DNA from 4 places in the Paenibacillus sp. P46E genome. Region 2 is predicted to be linked to each of the others. Evidence: riboswitches for the same ligand, from Rfam matches in the RefSeq annotation. Region 2 holds a riboswitch; each other region holds the start of a gene.
The links. A riboswitch is a leader RNA that binds a small molecule or an ion and turns the genes downstream of it on or off. The one in region 2 is predicted to bind cyclic di-GMP.

Region 1 (3,702 bases), on a different contig from region 2:
TGGAGATCTCTTGGATCAGCAGCTCGGAAAAGCTGCACAGACGGTGGTGTGCGGCGCCGAACGCTCCGGCGTACAATTCACTATCGACTGCTTTGCCGCTGATAAATATACTGCCTGTTGCCGAGATTCTGGAGTGGTGAACGTCACCGTATATGTATACATTACCCAGGGCTTCAATAACCGTGTTCTTGTTCAGAGGATGAGCTGCAATAATATCTCCCGCGAACCTGATGGTGGCAGGTTCCACGGCATCATTCTGCGGAACCCTATAGGTTTGGGGGAAATCAATCGTTTTTACAAAGGTTCCGTATCCGGTAATGCGCGGTCTGCCTTTACAGCGGGCAGCGATCTGTCCCCCTGGAAGCAGTACCGCATAGTGTCCGGTCAATAGAGTAAGGTCCCGCGGTGGGGGCGGGGGAAGGACACCGCCATACACGGTGAATCCGGGAAGGCCCTCTTGGGGTGGGAGCTTCTGTGCAAACACTTCGCCTTCTTCTACAGTAAGGAATTCATAGTGGCTGGATTCATCATCAGAAGGGCAGGTCCCTTTGAAGGCATTGTCTATCTTCTTCTGAAACAGCAGCTCCAGTCTCGCATTGGTCCCGGGTACGGGAGCCTTGCCTTCTGCTATGCAGACAGGAAGATAGGTCGGGTTGTTCAGTTCTTCATAGAGAGCGGGGATGTTGAGCGAGCTGACAATGGATCTTTTCTCAAAGCCAGACATAATCTGCGCTATCGACAGAACGGACAACAAGGAATCACGGTTCATTTCTGCACGGACCGTGACATTGGCTGAAGCCGGACTGTTGACCAGATTCCAGGCATATCTTTCGGCACGGTAAAGCGTAAAGTACACTTTGAGCTTATCATCGGATACAGTAATCTGGTATTGTGGCTTCTCGCAAATCTCCCAGGTGAGATCATCTGCAGACGTGATTGGCGTTGGCTCTGTGAGGGTTTGGCCATTGATCTTAAGGATTACGGGATGGACAGCTGAAATTACAGCGGGCATGCCGCCAGGCAGAGGAGGCGTGATGAAAATTTGGTTGTTCTGGATAATGATAACGCCGTTCTTCGCTCTGTCTGTTCCGCCAAACGTCTGAGCATCCACAGAATAAAGATCCATGAGATTGTGCTTTCCAAGAAGCATGGAAGCAATGAACTCGTACCGTGAACGTTCGATAATATGCTGCGGCATTCTCGTAACCTCACTTTTCGTATAATCAATGGTATCTGTACAGAAAAGAACATCATGGAGCCGTGATGCGATATCTTGGGATATCCGACCAAATGGCGTCTCTATTGGCAACCTGGCGACCATAAAACAGCAATACCTGTACTCTTAGGCCCATGGCTTTGCGTCCTGTCCTTTCAGACAGTTTGCCTTTAGGAATAGATCAATGATATATACTCAGTACAAGGCCCATTAAATCGACTGTAATCGACAAAAAACTGGTCAATACTGGCACTCTGTCCAATAAAAACTTCAGTAAACAACATTAATTCTAGTACTTAAGTAGCGAATTTTCAACTGGAATAATTGATTTAGACTATAAATAATGATAAATGTAGCTAATTGTTGATTTATTGTAAATTAAATGTAATTAAGGATTTTTTCTATTTATTGAATTCTGAATTAAAAGGGGATTTTGCGGGGGAGTATGGCCGATATTCCAGAAAAAAAGGACGCTCCCAAGCCTAAAGCTTGTGGGAGAGTCCTTTTTGTATGAAGTGCATAGCGCGGGTAGCCTCTGTCTTGCTGTTCTGCGGTGCGGCTGATATCACCACGTAGTCGGCCTGTTCGATTTCCTCCAGCACCCGGTTCAGGTGGGAGAAGACCGCGCCGAGATCGCGGATGGAGGTCAGTGAGCATTGTCCCTGCAGCTCCGAGAACCAGGCTAGCTGAAGGTCGCGGGCCCGGCGCAATGACTCGGGAAGCGGATGCTGGCTTTCGGCATCTGAGAGTGTTTTGGTACCATAGAGAGCGATGCAGTCTGCGGTGGCGTTTACGATCTCCGCCATCCAGTCAGACGCGGCATGATGTGTTGGCAGCAACGCAATCTCTGAGCTGATCTCCTTGACATAGCATTGAATTTGCTTGAGATGTGCGGTAGCCTGGGAGAGTCCGCGAAGCTCGCTGCGGCACTGGTAATGCGTTAAGGTATAATGCAGCTCCTTTTGCTGCTGCTCGCTCCTCGCCAGCAGCGAAGCGGAACGTGCCAACGTATCCGAAACCTGAGGCGCTCCCCGTCCGCCACCCGCAAGGCCGCTTAGGGCATCAGCCAGCAGTAGACTGCCTTCGAATGCCAAGCCCTTGACCTTGACGAACCCCTTGGGCGGAACGATAATCATATTGATGATTAGAGCAATAATGACTCCGATAAGCGTTTCGGCGACCCGCCACTCGATATAATGGTCATGATAGAAGGTGAGGGCCAGAACAGAGGTTACACCGACCTGGGAGATGGCTTGGATATTAATCCGGCAGGCAGTCGCGATTCCGATGCCAACCAGCAGCATCAGCAGAATGGAGAGTGCTCCGACATCGAAGAATCGTCCCACGATCAAGCTCACAATTCCGCCCAGCACAACGCCGGTCATCCGGTATACACCTTTTTCAAAGGAAGCCTTGACGCTCCCCTGAGTGATCAGAATCGCCGCCAGTGGAGCGAAATATAAGTAGCTGTCTCCATACAAGGTGTGTACCGTCAGCCAGGAGAGTGAAGCAGCCAGTGTAACGCGTATCATATATAAAGACAGTCCAAATTTCTCCAGGCGGTCCTGTAATCCTTCGTTCATAGGGGTCATCTTCTTTCAGGTTATTAAGAGAAAAAATGAAATAACTTTCAGCCGTTTTCATTATAGCACCGCAAAACGGGCCGGAAGAGCCTTAATTTTTACGAACTTGTTAAGTTTCCGGTACTGATTTTAACCAATGTATGCTATCGCATATATAGGACTTATCCTTTATGCTGTATATTATGGAAGTATGTCGAAGGAAGGGGGGAACTGTCGCTTACTCGCGCTGAGCATGCCACTTCGATTGTCCCCCGCAGGTTGCGGGTAAAATAGGTTGTATTAATTACATAAGGTAAGGGAGGTTGTTAGCTATAGCTACCCCGGAAGGCACTATTATTTCTTTTGACCAGGTGGTTAAACAATACGACGATGAAGAGCCGGTACTAAAAGGCGTCAGCTTCGAGATCGAACGCGGCAAGTTCTATACCCTGCTGGGCCCTTCGGGCTGCGGCAAGACGACTATTCTGCGGTTGATCGCCGGCTTCGCCGAGCCAACGGAAGGCTCAATTGTTCTCAATGGCCAATTAATCAACCACATTCCCGCTAATGAACGGCAGGTCAATACAGTTTTTCAGGATTATGCCCTGTTTCCGCACCTGAACGTATTCGAGAATGTGGCCTTCGGACTGCGCATTAAGAAGCTTAAGAAGGATGTGATCACGCAAAAGGTGCAGGAGGCGCTGCGCTTTGTGAACCTTGTAGGCTACGATCAGCGGGCTATTAATGAAATGTCCGGGGGACAAAGACAGCGTGTAGCGATTGCCCGCGCCATTGTCAACGAGCCGCAGGTGCTGCTGCTGGATGAACCGTTATCAGCACTGGACCTGAAGCTTCGTACAGAGATGCAGTATATTCTGCGGGAAATGCAGCAGCGGCTGGGCATTACCTTCATCTTCGTGACCC
Region 2 (3,702 bases):
GTATTAGGCACGCCGCCAGCGTTCGTCCTGAGCCAGGATCAAACTCTCCAAATTGGTATTTAGAAAGAGCGATTGCTCATTTTGAAACATCTGACGAGAATAAAATATTCTCTATTTTTGGATCTCACTTGCGTGAAATCCCACTCACTCGTTGTTCAGTTTTCAAAGATCAAGCTCGTCGTCGGCGCCGATTATCTCGTCACCAGCAACTCTTATAATATATCACGTTTGGCCGAGTAATGCAAGCTTTTTTTTGAATTACTTATTTAGTCATTCGCATTTGCTTAGCAGTGCTCCAACAACGCTTACTTATAATACCCTATTGTCATATGAAAAAGCAACCCTTTTAAAAAAGAAAGATAACCCACTTAATTTTTAAGTGAGTTATCTTCAAGTCGAGCTTATATTCATGTCACTTCTACTTATATTAGTAGAACTTAGCTGCTGAGTATTTGCTTGCTACTTTAATCAATCCTGTAGCCTGGTTACTCTTGCCCAGTCCAGCATCGACTGTAGTATCAATAGTTACCCACTTGCCGTTAATCAAAACTTCATTCCAAGCGTGGTAGGAAGTCACATAGCTCGTGTTCCCCATTACCAGCTTAGCAGGTATACCTTGACTGCGAAGCATGGTTGCGAACAATGAGGCATAATCGTAGCAAATACCTTTTTTGGTGATGAGTGTATTATCATTGTTCGGAATATAATCTGTCGTAACCGTAGAGGCCAGAGTATAGTCATATTTCACATTGGAAACGATGAAGTCGTAGATTGCTTTCACCTTTTGTTCGTCGGTGGTCAAGCCCTCTGTCAACTGGGCGGCTTTGAGAACTGATTTATCGGAAGAACTCCACTTCACATTCTGTACAGAGCTCAAATATACGGCGTTAGCATTGTCCAGGCTCAGATCTACTGTTTCTGAAGAAACAACTTTGTATTTGTTGCCGGTAGTGTTCTCCAAAACCGAAACCTTGTAAGAGCCATTACCTTGCTGCAATGGAAAAGTTTCAGTTGGCTTCGATGCATATAGATTGTAAGTGTAGCTGTTATTGTCCTTGGTGATCATCAGCTTAATACGTTTGTCCTTCGGTACGTCATAAGATACTGCGATTACACCTTGGTTCAGCTGTGATGTATTTAACCAGCCTGTTTCCGTGCTGGCAGCTTCTGCCGAGCCTACTTGGACGGAAGTGACGACTACAAACAGTGTCAATAACATAAGATAGATCTTTTTCATGGATAAAACCCCTTTCGGTAGCTGGCTGCCATCCATTGAGGGAAGGCCCTTTAGCTTTGCGTCCCTACCTTTCGATAGGTTTGCCGTTATCGTATAAGCTTTATCTGTTCTCACTTCTAAAAGTGATCTACTAGATTCATATTAAGACTAAACAAAAAAAGCCTCTTCATTCGGTAGCTGGCTGCCATCCATTGAGGGAAGGCCCTTTAGCTTTGCGTCCCTACCTTTCGATAGGTTTGCCGTTATCGTGCTTAGCTTTTATAGTTATATACTACCATATTCATCTCTATATACAAGATCTAAATCACTAGATTCCCATTATTTATTGATAAAATTTTTACAATACCGGATTTTCGAGCCCCTGCTTGTCGAAATTAGGACAACTTAGCGTGGATAATCAGCCGATGGGTTGGATTAACCAATGGATCACAAGTAATTAGTGTGAGTATTTTGTCATCACCCCGGCCATTCAAGACGGAAACATCCGTAGGTTCAACAATCGAGATATCGTATACTACATAGCGGTAATCATGCCCACTTGTCTGTACGGATATGCTATCGCCGATCGCAACTTCATTCAATCTGTTAAAAAGCCGGCCGGCCGTTCTTGATCTGTGTGCTGCAATCGCAGCATTACCAACCTGCCCAATTGCAGCAGTCTCTTGCATATGAGCGGCAGCATGTTTCATATTGGCTTTGGTGGCGCCCTCCAGGATAGGGAGCTTCAGATTGATTTTATCGATCTGGATGATGCCTGTGATCTTCCCACCCAACCGGATTTCAGGGGATGGGGGTTCCGTCGCCTCCGCCTGATCCCCAGAGGATTCCTCTGCAAGAAGCTGGGTGACTTCGGCGTACTGCTTGCTCAGATCGGACGGCGGAGACGTTGAAGGCGCACTTTCACTAAATGCCTGTTCAGCTTCTTCCAGCAGCTTCTGCTGCTGCCAATCGTTGTACCACTCGTTAGCTTTGGGGTACAGCATAATCAGAATCCCGGCAAGAATAATAAGATAAGAGAACTTGCGCATGAACATCACCTCCGTAAGTTAGTTTGTGCAGCCCCTGGCAGAAAGGACTGTCCCCACATTTGAAGTAGACTTTTCAAAATACCCATTTCCGGCTTCCGAAAAAATTGATAATCACGGTTACACCGGTAACCAGCACTTTGGCAATCAGCACCTGAAGACCGAAGCGGTCTGTCAGCAAATGCATAAGCAGCACCGAAATGCCCAGCACCACGAGGTTAAGTACAATAAACCTAACCAGTTGCATCCGGTCAAAGCCGTTCTGACTCCCGCGGTTGTGGTCCTTAAAAGTCACTTTTTTATTCCATATAAAACTGTTGGCTGTACCGGTGCTGTATGAAATAATCTGTGCCGGTGTATTTACCATACCAAGCGAATGCAACAGGGTAAATACAGCGAAATCAATCAATGTATTCAGCAGGCCTACGGCATTGAATTTCAAAAACTGGACAAAGCCTGCATTCATTTTTTTATTTAACATAATCGCTTTCCTTCCGCATGTCCGCGCGCTCTACATCCCTATCTATGTCACCATAGCCCTTAGTCTCGCGCACGATATACAGCGGTCTATCCTTGGACTCATCATAAATCCGCCCGATATATTCGCCAATTACACCAAGCAGCATGAGCACAATACCGTTAAACAGCAGGTTGACGCCAACGATAGAAGCCCAGCCCGGGACGGTCCAAGAAGTGAAAACCCTTTGGAATAAAACAAAGAATAAATAAAGGAAGCTGGAGAAGGAAAGAAAAAAGCCAACATATGAGGCGATTTTCAGCGGTTTATGGGAAAAGGAGGTGATGCCGTCGAGCGCAAACCGGATCATTTTCTTCAGGGGGTATTTGGTTTCGCCGGCAAAACGCTCTTCACGGACGTATTCCACCATGGTCTGCCGGAAGCCCACCCAGCTTACCAGCCCTCGCACATAACGGTTCTTCTCCTTCAGACCGCGCAGCACATCGCATACTTTACGGTCAATCAAACGAAAATCCCCTGTATCTGTAGGAATATCCACACTTGTCATGCTGCTCAGCAAACGATAGAAGATCTTCGCAGTTGCTTTTTTGAAAAAAGTCTCTCCGTGGCGTTTGAGCCGCTTGGCATAAACAACATCATAGCCCTCTTTCCACTTCGCGATCATCTGCAAAATAACCTCTGGCGGATCCTGGAGGTCCGCATCAATAACCACGACCGCCTCGCCTTCAGCATAATCCATCCCCGCCGTGATCGCTACCTGATGGCCAAAGTTGCGTGAGAAATCGATCAGCTTGACATGCTCATCTTGACGGCTGACTCCGCGCATAATCTCGGCTGTACGGTCCCGGCTTCCGTCGTTGACGAAGACCAGCTCGTAGGAATCGCCGCAACCGTCCATTACCTTTTTGAGACGCTCATACGTATGCTGAATGACTTCCTCCTCATTGAACATGGGGACAATT
Region 3 (3,702 bases), 310 kb from region 2:
ACTCTGCCATACACAATCGGCTGGGTGGTTTCAGGATCATCCATCTCATTATGGCCGTGGCGGCGGTATCCAATCAGATCGATCACGAAATCCTTCTTGAACTGATTGCGGTAGGCGCTAGCCAAGCGGACAGCCGAGATGCAGGCCTCAGGATCATCGGCATTGACGTGAACCACCGGGATTTCATAGCCTTTGGCAAGGTCGCTGGCATAATGGGTGGAACGGGAATCTTCACTTTCGGTAGTGAATCCGATCCGGTTATTGACGATAATATGCACCGTGCCGCCGTTGGAGTACCCTTTGAGCTTACCGATGTTGAGCGTTTCCGCAACAATCCCTTCGCCTGGAAAAGCGGCATCCCCGTGCATCAGCACAGCCATGGCCTTGTTCGTGTCGAGCTGCGGCAAACCCGGGGAATTCCGGTCTTCCTGAGCTGCACGTGTAAAGCCTTCAACGACTGGATTAACGAATTCCAGATGGCTCGGGTTATTGGCCAGTGTAATGCGGGTCCGGACGGTCTCGCCCTCGCGCACGGCGCGGTCAGCACCCAAATGGTATTTCACATCGCCGGTCCAGCCGTAGTTAATGCCCATGGAGCCTTCGGAAGGGAAAAGCTCCTTGTTCGGAGAATGGTGGAATTCCGAGAAAATAATATCATAGGGTTTCCCGAGAATATGAGCCAGCACATTCAGACGTCCGCGGTGGGCCATACCCATCAGGATATGCTCTGCACCATCATGTGCGGCGGCACGGACAATCTCGTCCAGCATGGGTACCAGCGCATCATTGCCTTCCAGGCTGAAGCGTTTCTGGCCGACAAAGGTCTTATGCAGGAAGGTCTCGAACTGCTCTACCTGAATCAGGCGGTTCAGCAGCTCCTTGCGCTCGGTATTGTTCAGCGGCGCGGGGGAGCTTGTGGACTCCGCCTGACTGTTCAGCCAGCGAAGCTCCTGTTCGTCATGCACATGTCCAAATTCATAGGCGATAGTCTGCGTATAGGCCTGGCGCATCCGGTGAACGGCATCCCATGCGGTATGAACATCCGGCGGCGCATTCTCCCAGATCAGCGAGGCAGGCAAAGCAATCAGGTCCTCGCGGGTCAAGTCATAGGTTTGGTAATCCAGCCATTTGGCCATAGGGCTGTTAACCTGCTCCAGCGGATCGATATTGGCGGCCATATGGCCATATATACGAATATTGGCGATTAGCTTGGAAGCTCGTACGGCCTTTCTCAGCCACTCGGTGTCTCCCGAAAGGGTCGGCTGCGGAGCCTGAACGGCATCCGGAGCGAGCGGAGGAGGGCCGGAAACGGTAAACAAATCGCGGTAATGATGTTCTACGGATGAAGGATCATGAACGAATTGCTCATATTTCTCTTGAATGTAGCCCAGATTGGGGCCGTGATACTTACTCCAAATGGATTCGTTATAGGGCTCTTTAACTGCCATGAATACATCCTCCTAACGGATGAACTCCACGTGCCGCATGAGGCTTGGGCGCCCAGTGGAGCTGCGATGGTTGCGGTTTCATTCCTCATCTTATTGTGCTACTTTCAAGGCGTGTAATCAATTCATACTTTCGGGGAATCCGTTCGCAAAGCGGCATGATTCAGTCCTTAAATGATGAAAAACGGATATTGGTTACCGGAAGCTGGATGTGAACAGGGTGATCCGGTAATAATTACCCAAGAATGTCCCCGAATGCATCATGAACAGATTCTAAAGTCATATCTATTGGACAAATCCCAGCAAAAAAAACTGTTCTTTTGCACTACTTGTCATAAATAATTTCCATAAATCGACACACTTTTTGTGTAAGATCTTATATAATGTTATTGCGGATAACGGTTTCATTGTTTTCTAACCAGATCCTTTCATGTAAAGGATCCAGTAAAGGGTAAACCTGCTGAAAGGCAGGGACACAAAGTCTCGGGTCTAATGTAGAAAGGCTTCAACTACTACGACGGCCGGACTGCCTGGGGACGCAAAAATTCTAGGAGGAGATATCTTGGATAAGTCCAACCAGGGGAATGACGGAGAACTGCTGATGGGTGATCTGGATCTAGAATGGGTTTATTTGCTGATATCAGCGAAGAAAGCAGGCATCGGTGCAGATGAAATCCGCCGGTTTTTAAGTGAAAAGACAACGTTGCAGGTGATGTAGGGACGTTTACTTTGCAGGAATACATACAGAAAAGGGCTCAGCGCCAGACGCTGTGCCCTTTTCTGTATCGCTGGATCCTTAGGACAACCGTCCGATTATTGATCTTTCTGTTCCAGCCGCCATTTTTGATAATCGAGGAATTCTTTGAATTCCCGTTTGCTTATACCGGAGGCCATGGCTTCCTGAACGAGACGGAACCATTCGCCATCTAGTGCGGATTCGTCAGTCTCTGAGGGCTCGCCATAGAGCAGGCTGTGGATAGACACCTGGAGCGCATCGGCGATTTTTTCAATGAATTGAATAGAGGGGTTGGATTGGATATTTCTTTCTACATTGCTTAAGTATGATTTTGCCACATCAGCCTTGTCCGCTAATTCGGATAAGGACCAGCCTTTTTCCAGACGGAGTTGGTGGATACGACTTCCCATATTATCCGGCACGATTACAACGCCCCTCCGTACTTATTGTTAAAATATAAGAATTTATCTGTTTTACGCTATAAATTATCCTTATATTTCTCGCTGAAGCGGATACCGTCCTTATAAGGACGGCGAAGCCGTTTCCACTTGTCAGTATAACAAATTTCCGTAAAATGGACAAAAATCAATCGTTACAAAGGAAAAACAGCCTATTCTGCTCCGTCTCCGGAATCAGGGTAGGCTGCTTCAGCATGCAATCCGTTATGAATTAATAATCTTTTTTAGGGCCTTGTTTGGCCTCGAAGTTCCAAGTCAGCTTCAGCTTATCCTTTTGGAAATAGTTCTGTGTTTCACCGTTGTCAACGAATTCGAACTTGACTGTAAAGCTGTCGCTGCTCTGAGCTTTGATGCCGTCAGCTTCTGTCCAGATTTGATCCAGACCGGTATTGTTTACAAGATCAGGGGTTTGGTTCTTCAGAGCATCCAGTGTGGTTTCGTATACGACAACCTCCGGTGTGAGAATGGTTCCTTTATCATTATTCTTCAGGAATTTAACCTTGATGAATTTGCTGAGATCGACACCGTTGTTGTCGCCAAGCGTATCTGTAATCTCTGTGGTGGTCTTCAGCAATACTGAGCCGATGTCCAGGGTTCCGTCATTTTTGAGCTTGAAGGTCTTGGTTACAGTATCACCTGGTTTCAGGTTAGGGATATCCACGATTACAGAAGGATCAGAATTCAGATCCAGCGTGCCTGCTGCGAAGGTTGCCGTGCTTGTCGCAGTGTCGCTGAAATATGCGAAGGTTCCTCCGCCAATCAAAGACAAACCGAGTGCTGCCGATGCCATGCCCAAACCCAATGTTTTCTTGATTCCCATATTCTAATTCCTCCTCTGATTAGTAAAGCGAATGATAAATGTATATATTGTATCTTCCGTTTCGTAGGCGGAAGCGGACAATCGGATCAGGGCTGTATGTCAGTGCCCGGAGGTGCCTGCGGAAGTACGGTGTTTTTTTTCTCAAGCGCCGTAAGAGCCTTCCATGAACTGTAGAGCGCATAGAGCAGGAGCAGAAGTCCGGGAACGATCATCAGGACCACACTGCCGGCTTTGGAGGCGGCA
Region 4 (3,702 bases), 160 kb from region 2:
TATGCCTGGAAGCTGGAAGAGGTAACGGCGCTTGCCCATCCGATTCCCGCAAAAGGCAGGCTGAGCTTCTGGGAACACCCTGTGCTGGAGGGAGAGCAGTGACCCGCTGGGCCTGTACAACCTTTTGGCATAATCGGAAATTTATTTAGCGGCCCAAGCCATTATTGGGTATGAACCGGCTGACTCGCGGGTAATCTTCTTATAAGGCTGTTGGTGCAGCCCAGTGAACCCCGCGTGATCATCAGGATGATAAGAAAGGGCGTATGCATAGGAAATGGGAAGTCTCCTTATTGCGTGGCTTTGTATGCTTTGTTTGTATTTTTCGTTCGAGGATAAGGCGAGCCGGAAAATTATCTTTCCCGTGGCACTGGTCGTTTTTTTCGGCACCCTGAGCTATTGGAAGCTTTTAATGTAATCTTTATGTAATTATCAGCTTGTTTTCAGGTTAAAGATATATATTGAATGTACCAGACACTCCCCAGTGTTTATAGATAGCTTATAGGGTCTTGCCAACTCCCATGGCGAGGCCCGTTTTTTATTTCGTTAGCTGACCCCGAGTATTTATATACAAGAGGAATAAATGTGATATTTTTCACAATAAAATCCGAAGAATTATTATATATTAAAATTGAAATACTAAAGATTAAAGCGTAAGGAAATAAAGCACCCCAAAGAGGAGAATGATGATGAGTCATGAAGGAAATCTCCGCCGTGGTTTAGCATTTGGTCTATTTTTGAGCATTCCGTTATGGATGTCGATGATTGGCTGGATTCAACTGCTGTAACATACCAATCAGCTATATTCGCAGTGTCTGATTACGGTAGCGCATATAGCATACATAGAGGTAGATCAAGAACTGCTTACGGTTGTTTCCGTGGCAGTTCTTTTGTTATATTGCAAATCTGTAGAATATTAGGTATATAGTTCAAAAATACTATATTTTAATATTTAAAATCTCAGATAAAATGCGGGTTTGGTACTTTTTTAGAGTAAATCTTAGATCTGACGCTGTTCGTATGCAGAGTGAAATTTTGATGCATGTAAGTTATAATCCCTTATATACAAAGGGTTTGTCCAATATCTGTATGTGCCAAGCACCTAAAAAAACCCTAAAGGAATAGATTGACAATAGGAGTATGGAGGGGGTAAACTGGAACTAGTTCAAAAGTAACAATTGTCATAGACTACATAAGAATCGCCAAATTACACACCATCATGTATAAACGCAAACTGTTCGAAAGGACAGGACGCAAAGTCAGGAATCTAATGCCCGCAAGCAGGGGCTATGATCGTCCGGCCGCCGTGAAGCTAACCCTTCGTGGCGGTTTTTTTGTTGTTATATGTTTTTGGCAAAATCATAGAATAAGTTACTAGGAGGTGCATGCGATTGAAAAAAAGAACACAGAAGGCAGCAGCTCTGATACTAGCAGGGGTGTTGGTATTGGGCAGTACAATTACCTGGGGATGGAATGTTAGTGCAGCGGCCAATATGCCGTATACCCCTACACCTGTTTTAGGCGTTGCCGGTAATTTTAACGCATTTATATTTGGGGATTTCACGCAGTCTTATGATCAGATTCATGGAAGGCTTGCGGCTGAAGGGAATATTACTTTGCAAGGATACGGTGTATCCAAGGATGCACCTGGCGGGGATGTGCTGGTTGCAGGCAAGAATCTCAGTCTGACAGACGGTACAATATATGGCGCTGCAGTATATGGCGGCAGTATAACCAACACGCGTGCAGACCTTAAGGAAACTCCCCGGAAGGGAACCCCGATTGATTTTGCAGCTGAGGAACAGTTTTTGATACAGCGTTCGGATGAATTAGCCGCTTTGCCGCAGACACAGCCTTTTGTAAAAGAATACGGGAAGATCACCATCAACGCTCCGGATTCCTATAATGTCATTCATCTGGCCGCTGCAGATTTGGCTGATGCCAATGGCTTGCAGTTCAACATAACAGGTGATGCTACCGTGGTTATTAATGTGAGCGGAAGCTCTGTGAAGATTCCTAATTTTCAATTCTGGGGAGGCAAACCCCGTAAGGTACTGTTCAATTTCTATGAAGCTGCTTCTCTGAATATTGGGAATACAACCATTGAAGGCACAATACTGGCCCCTCATGCCAGCGTCTTTTATGATCATGCAGAACTCCATGGTACTCTAATCGCCAAAGCGTTTAGTGGTTATGTGCAGATGCACCACTATCCATATGACGGGTCGGAACCACCTATAAAGCCAACACCAACACCAAGCGCAACAGCGACACCAACAGCGACAGCGACAGCGACACCAACAGCGACACCAACGCCAACAGCGACACCAACAGCGACAGCGACACCAACAGCGACAGCGACAGCGACACCAACAGTGACACCAACAGCGACAGCGACACCAACAGAGACGCCAACGCCAACAGCGACAGCGACACCAACAGAGACGCCAACGCCATCAGCGACACCAACGCCAACGGAGACACCAACGCCAACAGCGACACCGACAGCGAAACCAACGCCAACAGAGACACCAACGCCAACTGTGACGCCGACAGCGAAACCAACGCCAACGGAGACACCAACGCCAACTGTGACGCCGACACCAACGCCAACGCCAACAGAGACACCGACGCCGACAGCGAAACCAACACCAACGCCGACGCCGACACCGACGCCGACACCAACGCCGACGCCGACACCAACGCCAACGCCGACACCAACGCCGACAGCGACAGCGACGCCAACGCCAACACCAACAGCGCCACCAAGCTCGTCACCAACACCAAGCGCGTCGACGTCACCAACACCGGCGGTAACCCCGTCGCCTACGCCTACAAGCGTAGTAACACCGACACCAACGCCAAACACTACAGTTATTTTCGTGCCGGTAACTGTTCCAACACCAACGCCAACAACGGTAATCGGTACGATTGTAGATGATACGGTAATCAATGATGATCCATTACCTTTGGGGCCGGTGGCAACGCTCGCTCCATCTCAGCCGGCAGCATCACTCCAGCCTACACCAGCTCCTGCCCCTGCTCCGTCTGCAACAGCAACACCGAAGTCTGGAGATGAAGTGGTACTAGATGATGAGATTCCTTTGGGCAGTGTGGATACACCCGACAAGCTGCCGCAAACCGGGGAATCCAGTCCGGCACCTTATTACATCGCTGGTCTGGGAATAGCAGGCTTGGGTTTGCTCCTCAGCAGAACAGCAAGAAGCAGTAAACGCAAACGGTAGAAGTGACTGCCGACCGTTATAGATGATGGAATCCTACATCTTAGCAGGTTAAAAAAGATAACTACAGCAGTATAACAAGTGAAAAGAACAGGGCCCCTTCACCATGGAGGTGTCCTGTTTTTTCGTTGGGTCATTTAATGGATTTTGCCAGAAATCAGCTGGATTTCCAGTTGGTCCCCGGGCCATGTTATACTATGCTGGAAATCGGGTAGCGCTAAGGCTACTTTTAAGTGGGATTCCATTTTATCGAAGAAAGGTGACAAACATTCATGTGGAGTGTAATTCTAATTGCCGCCTTGCTGATTATTGCTGGCGGTGTGACTTATGCAGGATTCTTTTTTTATGGAGTTGCGATCAAGCGGGCCCCGAAGGAGTTTCTGGCGAAGACTCCTGATCTTAAGGTAGACCCGCCGGTTGCCGGGGCATCCTGGGGGGAAGGGGCGGAGTGGGTATCCCGTCA

Region 1: linked by a shared signal. The riboswitch ahead of A3849_RS04295 (flagellar assembly protein A) and the one ahead of A3849_RS01375 (transglutaminase-like domain-containing protein) in region 2 are both predicted to bind cyclic di-GMP.
Region 3: linked by a shared signal. The riboswitch ahead of A3849_RS32270 (anti-repressor SinI family protein) and the one ahead of A3849_RS01375 (transglutaminase-like domain-containing protein) in region 2 are both predicted to bind cyclic di-GMP.
Region 4: linked by a shared signal. The riboswitch ahead of A3849_RS32260 (choice-of-anchor A family protein) and the one ahead of A3849_RS01375 (transglutaminase-like domain-containing protein) in region 2 are both predicted to bind cyclic di-GMP.

What each region holds. Positions count from the first base shown of each region.
Region 1 covers NZ_LVYZ01000014.1:165,899-169,600, forward strand. Annotated here, with positions in the region: gene A3849_RS04295 (flagellar assembly protein A) at 1-1,198, opposite strand, end outside; cyclic di-GMP riboswitch class I at 1,302-1,395, opposite strand; gene A3849_RS04300 (FUSC family protein) at 1,699-2,799, opposite strand; gene A3849_RS04305 (ABC transporter ATP-binding protein) at 3,102-3,702, shown strand, end outside.
Region 2 covers NZ_LVYZ01000002.1:70-3,771, forward strand. Annotated here, with positions in the region: partial or broken rRNA gene A3849_RS01370 (16S ribosomal RNA) at 1-54, opposite strand, end outside; gene A3849_RS01375 (transglutaminase-like domain-containing protein) at 428-1,237, opposite strand; cyclic di-GMP riboswitch class I at 1,251-1,332, opposite strand; cyclic di-GMP riboswitch class I at 1,407-1,488, opposite strand; gene A3849_RS01380 (class D sortase) at 1,612-2,265, opposite strand; gene A3849_RS01385 (GtrA family protein) at 2,339-2,743, opposite strand; gene A3849_RS01390 (glycosyltransferase family 2 protein) at 2,733-3,702, opposite strand, start outside.
Region 3 covers NZ_LVYZ01000002.1:310,055-313,756, reverse strand. Annotated here, with positions in the region: gene A3849_RS02660 (2-oxoglutarate dehydrogenase E1 component) at 1-1,448, opposite strand, end outside; cyclic di-GMP riboswitch class I at 1,886-1,979, shown strand; gene A3849_RS32270 (anti-repressor SinI family protein) at 2,008-2,163, shown strand; gene A3849_RS02650 (helix-turn-helix domain-containing protein) at 2,259-2,591, opposite strand; gene A3849_RS02645 (TasA family protein) at 2,851-3,459, opposite strand; gene sipW (signal peptidase I SipW) at 3,546-3,702, opposite strand, start outside.
Region 4 covers NZ_LVYZ01000002.1:158,102-161,803, reverse strand. Annotated here, with positions in the region: gene A3849_RS02105 (ASCH domain-containing protein) at 1-102, shown strand, start outside; cyclic di-GMP riboswitch class I at 1,216-1,306, shown strand; gene A3849_RS32260 (choice-of-anchor A family protein) at 1,389-3,242, shown strand; gene A3849_RS02090 (alpha/beta hydrolase) at 3,512-3,702, shown strand, end outside.